One region of the Mesorhizobium sp. M0500 genome, then DNA from elsewhere that is predicted to be linked to it. Evidence: predicted binding sites of a transcription regulator. Region 1 holds the regulator's gene; the other holds the start of a gene.

What was found. The regulator HrcA, encoded in region 1, represses chaperone genes, less so after heat shock. The targets are predictions, from matches to a motif close to GTTAGCACTCNCNNNNNGNGAGTGCTAAC.
Region 2: the regulator HrcA is predicted to act here: its motif matches at 1,750-1,778, upstream of groES (co-chaperone GroES).

What each region holds. Positions count from the first base shown of each region.
Region 1 is NZ_JAMYRB010000010.1:112,330-115,744, forward strand. It holds gene NKI70_RS19510 (PQQ-dependent sugar dehydrogenase) at 1-1,088, opposite strand, end outside; gene NKI70_RS19515 (hypothetical protein) at 1,188-1,385, opposite strand; gene hrcA (heat-inducible transcriptional repressor HrcA) at 1,422-2,534, opposite strand; gene rph (ribonuclease PH) at 2,681-3,397, shown strand.
Region 2 is NZ_JAMYRB010000036.1:24,870-28,284, forward strand. It holds gene groL (chaperonin GroEL) at 1-1,337, opposite strand, end outside; gene groES (co-chaperone GroES) at 1,401-1,697, opposite strand; gene bioZ (3-oxopimeloyl-[acyl-carrier-protein] synthase BioZ) at 2,128-3,111, opposite strand; gene NKI70_RS30945 (adenosylmethionine--8-amino-7-oxononanoate transaminase) at 3,108-3,415, opposite strand, start outside.

The DNA of each region.
Region 1 (3,415 bases):
GGGAAGTTCTTGCCGTCGTAGAAGGCTATATTCATCGGCGCCGAATGCGCCTGCATCAATACATCGGGGACAGTGGCCTTGCCGGCGAGGTCTGGCCGCTCGCCCTGATGGCGCGGATCCTCGTTATTGCCGATGTAGTACCAAGGCCAACCATAGAATCCGCCGTCCTTGACCGCTGTTGCAAATTCGAACGGCACATTGTCGCCGAGTTCGTCGCGCTCATTGACGACGCACCACAATGCGCCGGTGGCGGGCTGCACGGTCATGCCCGTACAGTTGCGCAGGCCGGTGGCGACAGTTCGGGGATTTTTCCCATCCGGGTCAAAGGCGAGCACATCGGCACGGCCGTCCTCGGAGCCCCAGGCCGCCCCGAGCGGCTTTGATTTGGCCCAGGCGTCGAGGCCGCTATCCGGCTCCTTACCTATATCCTCGGCGACGTTCGAGGCGGAGCCAACCGACAAATAAAGCGTTTTGCCGTCCTGCGAGAAGGCGATGTCGCGGGTCGTGTGACCACCCGACGGGATTTGGGCGACAATGGTTTCTGGTTTGCCGGATGTCTTCAGGTCGCCATCGCGATAGGGGAAGCGGACGATGCTGTCGCTGTTCGCGACATAAACCCATTGCGGTTTGTCTCCTGGCGGATAGAAGGCGATGCCGTAGGGATAATTGAGCCCCTTGGCGAAGATCGCTTTCTCGATGGGCTTGGCGCTGCCCTCGGCGAGACGATAGACGCGTATTTGGTCGGCATGGCTGTTGGCAACAAACAGGTCGCCATTCGGAGCGACGCGCACGACACGTGGATTGACGATGCCGGATGCGATCATTTCAGCCGAAAAGCCCGACGGCAATTCTGGCTTGGCGCGTTCGGGCCGTTCCGCCACGCCGGCGCCGTTCGAAGCGGATTGGGCGGGGTCGGCTGCCGGCATGTCTCGCGGCCCAATCAGGCGTCGGACGCCAGGCCTGTCGGCGTGCCAATCGCCAAACGCGGCTTCGCCTTTGAGCACATTCTGGTCCGCCTGCTGGGCGGCTGCCGGTGTCGCAACAAGGAGGGCAGCGGCAACAGCCGCAAAGCCGCCAGATCGGATCATCAACGTCCTCCGGGATTCGCCTCGAACAGGGCAAACGGCATCAGGTATTGATCGTTCCAAGCGGCCGTCCAGCACACGAGGATTTGAAGCCGAACCCGTTCAGTTGCCAGAGGCGTAAAAGTCGTCGTCGAGGCGCTTTTCCAGCGCGACCAGATCGGCCGGCAGCGGCAGACCCATCGCCCGCATCTCTTGCAGCTTCTCGCGCAACTGCTCTTGCACCTCGTGCTGATCCTCTGGCTGGTTGATCATTTCTTCGAGCAGCAGACTGATCTGGGCCTTGAACGATTCCAGCGCCATTCTTTTCTCCTCCTTGCGGCAGGCCCGCGGCGGCTCCTAGCTCAGCATGCGCGAAATCAGCTGCGCGGTATAGTCGACCATCGGTACTATGCGCGCATAATTCAGCCGCGTCGGCCCGATGACGCCGAGCGCACCGACGACGCGCGCGTCCTTGTCGCGATAGGGTGCCACCACCAGCGAGGAGCCAGACAGCGAAAACAGCTTGTTTTCCGAACCGATGAATATGCGCACGCCTGGGCCTGCCTCGGCGAGGTCGAGAAGCTGGATCAGCCCATCCTGCGTCTCCAGATCCTCAAACAGATGCCGCAGCAATTCTATGTCGGCCTGGGCAGTGACGTTTTCCAGGAGATTGGCGCGGCCGCGCACGATAAGCCGCCCAGGCACGCCGCTTTCAGCGCCTGCCCAGACCGCCAGGCCCTTCTCGACCAGATCCTGCGACAGCGTGTCGAGGGCTGCCCTGGTCTCTTCCTTGATGCGGGCGATCTCGACCCGCGCCTCGGCCAGGGTGCGGCCGCGGATATGGGCGTTGAGGAAGTTGGAGGCTTCGTGCAATTGCGAGATGGTGATGCCGGCGGGCAGATCGATGACGCGATTTTCGACGTCGCCGTTCTGCGAGACCAGCACGGCCAGCGCCTTGGTCGGCTCGAGCTGGATGAATTCGATGTGCTTAAGCGCCACCTCATTCTTGGCGGCGAGCACGAGGCCGGCGCCGCGCGACATGCCGGACAGCATCTGGCTGGCCTCGGTCAGCATATGCTCCAGCGTCGCGCCCGAGCCGGAGGCGCGCACCTGGGCCTCGATGGTACGGCGCTCCTCGTCGGAGAGGTCACCAAGTTCCATGAAAGCATCGACGAAGAAGCGCAGGCCTGCCTGGGTCGGCAGCCGGCCAGCCGAAATGTGCGGCGCATAGATCAGGCCGAGATGCTCAAGGTCGCTCATCACGTTGCGGATGGTGGCCGGCGACAGCGACGACGGCAGGATGCGCGACAGGCTGCGCGAACCGACCGGCTCGCCATCCCTCAAATAGGAATCGACGATGCGCCGGAAGATGTCGCGCGAACGCATGTCGAGCGATTGAAGCGCGGGCGATTGCAGCGCGTGCGACGGGAGCACGTGCGACTGCAAACCGGGATCGACTGCCTTTGTCATTTCGAGCCAAAAACCTCCGCCCCGAAGATATAGACTTCCGCGGTGTCGGCGCAACCGGTCCATTTTCCTTTGCGCCTCACGCCCCGTGCGGCTACAAGCCGGCCAAGATTCCCCGGCCAAGATTCCGAAGAAAGAAAGAAGCCTGAATGCGCCCTTCCAAACGCCAATTCGACGAAATGCGCCCCATCTCCTTCGAGCGCGGCGTCTCCAAGCATGCGGAAGGCTCGTGCCTGGTGAAGTTCGGCGACACGCATGTGCTGTGTACGGCCAGCCTGGAGGAAAAGGTGCCGGGCTGGATGCGCAACTCCGGCAAGGGCTGGGTGACGGCGGAATACGGCATGCTGCCGCGTTCGACCGGCGAGCGCATGCGCCGCGAGGCTTCGGCCGGCAAACAAGGCGGCCGCACGCTGGAAATCCAGCGGCTGATCGGCCGCTCCCTGCGCGCCGTGGTCGATCTGCAGGCGCTCGGCGAGCAGCAGATCACCGTCGACTGCGACGTGATCCAGGCCGACGGCGGCACGCGCACCGCTTCGATCACCGGCGGCTGGGTGGCGCTCTACGACTGCCTGCGCTGGATGGAAACCCGCCAGATGGCGAGCCTGGGCAAGGTGCTGAAGGATCACGTTGCGGCGATCTCCTGCGGCATCCATGATGGCCAGCCGGTCATCGACCTCGACTATATCGAGGATTCCTCGGCCAGTACCGACGCCAATTTCGTCATGACCGGCAAGGGCGGCATCGTCGAGATCCAAGGCACGGCCGAGGGCGAGCCGTTCTCGGAAGAGCAGTTCGCGGCGCTGATGGGGCTCGCCAAGAAAGGTATTCAGCGCCTGGTCAGCTTGCAGCAAATGGCGGTGGCTTAGCTGCGGTCAATATTGATG
Region 2 (3,415 bases), on a different contig from region 1:
AGCGCGCGACGCACGATGGCGATGCCGGCGGTCTGGTCGGAGTTGGCGCCGGTGACGGTGATGGCCAGCGAAGCGCGCAGCAGGGCGACGCCGCCGCCGGGCACGATGCCTTCTTCGACGGCCGCACGGGTCGCGTTGAGGGCGTCGTCGACGCGGTCCTTCTTTTCCTTGACTTCGATCTCGGTCGCACCGCCGACGCGGATGACGGCAACGCCGCCCGCCAGCTTGGCGAGACGTTCCTGCAGCTTCTCCTTGTCGTAGTCCGAGGTGGTCTCCTCGATCTGCTGCTTGATCTGGGCGACGCGGCCCTGGATCTCTTCCTTCTTGCCGGCGCCGTCGACAATGGTGGTGTTCTCCTTGGAGATCGACACCTTCTTGGCGCGGCCGAGCATGTTGAGGCCGACATTCTCGAGCTTGATGCCGAGGTCTTCCGAAATGACCTGGCCACCGGTGAGGATGGCGATGTCCTCCAGCATGGCCTTTCGGCGATCACCGAAGCCCGGCGCCTTGACGGCAGCGATCTTCAGGCCGCCACGCAGCTTGTTGACGACCAGCGTGGCCAGGGCCTCGCCTTCGACATCTTCCGAGATGATGACCAGCGGCTTCGAGGTCTGCACGACGGCCTCGAGGATCGGCAGCATGGCCTGCAGGTTGGAGAGCTTCTTCTCGTGGAGAAGAATGTAGGCGTCTTCCAGATCCGCAACCATCTTCTCGGCGTTGGTGACGAAGTAGGGCGAGAGATAGCCGCGGTCGAACTGCATGCCTTCAACGACTTCAAGCTCGGTCTCGGCGGTCTTGGCTTCCTCAACCGTGATGACGCCTTCATTGCCGACCTTCTGCATCGCTTCGGCGATCATCTTGCCGACCGACTCGTCGCCATTGCCGGCGATCGTGCCGACCTGGGCAACTTCCTCGGAGGTCTTGATCTTCTTGGCAGCGTTGCCGAGAGCCGCGACGACTTCGGTCACGGCCAGGTCGATGCCGCGCTTCAGGTCCATCGGGTTCATGCCGGCGGCAACCGCCTTGTTACCTTCCTGGACGATCGACTGCGCCAGAACGGTCGCGGTCGTGGTGCCATCACCGGCGATGTCGTTGGTCTTCGAAGCAACTTCGCGGATCATCTGCGCGCCCATGTTTTCGAACTTGTCGGAAAGTTCGATTTCCTTGGCGACGGTGACGCCGTCCTTGGTGATGCGCGGTGCGCCGAACGACTTGTCGATGACGACGTTGCGGCCCTTGGGACCGAGGGTCACCTTCACCGCGTCGGCGAGGATGTTGACGCCGTGAAGCATGCGCTCGCGGGCGTCGCGGGAGAATTTTACGTCTTTGGCAGCCATTTTTTAGCTCCTGGCAGGGGCTTGCGATCAAGCCCGAAATTCAGTTGACGGTGAGGCCGATAATCAGCCGATGATGCCCATAATGTCGGATTCCTTCATGATCAGAAGGTCTTCGCCATTGAGCTTGACTTCGGTGCCCGACCACTTGCCGAACAGGATGCGGTCGCCGGCCTTGACGTCCAGCGGGACCAGCTTGCCGGCTTCGTCGCGAGCGCCGGAGCCGACGGCGATGATCTCGCCTTCCTGCGGCTTTTCCTTCGCCGTATCCGGGATGATGATCCCGCCGGCGGTCTTGGATTCGGATTCGACCCGGCGTACGACCACGCGGTCATGCAGCGGCCGGAAATTCGACTTTGCCATTTTTGGATTTCCTTGGTGCGGATGTTGAACGGTGCTCCGTTGCCGGAGCATGCCTAGCACTCAGCCGAAGCGAGTGCTAACGCGGCAATGAGATAAGCCGCAGGCTCCTGCTAGTCAAGACGGAAGAGCAAAGAGCAAAGAGAAAAGAGAAGACAGCAAAGAGCAGCCAGCAAAGAGCGTGTAAGCATCGAGCCTTTTATGTGAACAATGTCGGGTATCCGACATATATGGGGCGGCTCACCCTTTGTAATTGAGCTTTATTCAGATGGTACGATTGGTGCAACGGGTGTTGCATTTGAACTCATCCAGAGGCTCGCACGGGTCGTGCTGCGTCAGCTTGGTCATGTCGAGCTTCAGAAGGCCATTTTGGCATTGGTTCTGTTGCTCCTATTGCCATTCATGACCGATCCTGCGCGCGTGAGCCGGCCGGCTAGATTCCAACCACGAGAGCGCCGCCGCTGAGACCCGCACCCGCCGCCGCCAGAAGGATTTTCTCTCCTGGCTGGAATGGCTTCATCTGGTTGGCGAGCGAGAGCGACAGCGGGACCGTCGCGGCCGAAGAGTTGCCGTATTCGGCAATCGTCTTGACAATTGCTTGGTCCGCAATGCCGAGGTTTCTTCCGACCGCGCCGAAAATGCGAGCATTGGCCTGATGCGGCACGAACCGGCCGACATCCTGTGGTTGCACTCCGGCAGCGGCTAGCGCGCTTATCGAGCAATCGGTCATCATCTCGACGGCCTTTGCGAACACTTCGCGGCCGTCGGTCATCGTCATTCGGGTTTGCGCGAGGTCGAGGTCACCGTGGAACGGCTTGTTGCTTCCTCCTGCGGGAATCTGGATCAGCCCGTATCGCGAGCCGTCCGAATCCACCGAGGCACCGAGGATCCCCCGATCAGTATCCTCGCACAGACCGATCACCACGGCGCCGGCGGCATCGGCAAACAGCACGGCGCTGGCGCGCTCAGCGGGATTGATGCGGCGGCTGAGGATGTTGGCGGCAATAACAAGGCTCGCTTTGCCGTGCAGGCGGGTAAATCCGTCCGCGAACATCAGCGCATAGATGAAGCCGGCGCAGGCGCCGGTCAGATCGACAGCGCCGGCGCGGCCCAGCCCCAACCGATGTGCGACCAGGGGCGCGCTGGGCGGCAGGAGGTGATCGGGCGTCGAGGTGGCAAGTAACAGCAGACCGATGTCGTGGCGCGCAATGCCGGCGTTCGCCAAAGCCATGTCGCCGGCTTGCGTGGCCAAGCCAGACAGCGTGTCTTCGTCCGTTGCCCAGAAGCGCGAACGAATTCCGGTGCGCCGCTCGATCCAGCCCGGTTCGAGGCCGAGATTGTTCTCGATTTCGGCATTGGCCACCTTTCGCCCAGGCGCATGATGGCCAAACCCGAGAAGGCGCGACGACCTGCTCATGGCCTCGAACCGAAGCGTTCGCCGGCTTCCTCGATGGCGTCATAGAGCCCGTCCAGCTCCTCGCCGGTGATGCAATAAGGCGGGAGAAGATAGAGGACATTGCCGAGCGGGCGCACAAGGAGCCCGCGCTTGAGGAAAAAAGCGCGCAGTTTCGGGCCGATTTCGGCCAGATAACCGGCTGAGCCGGCGCGAAGATCGAGCGCCGCAATCGTGCCGGTCGTCCGCTTGTCGGTGAAGTAGGGATTGTCGCGAAAGCGTCTAAGCCCGGCGGCCTGCTTCGCGCTCAGGGCCGCGATCCGCTCGG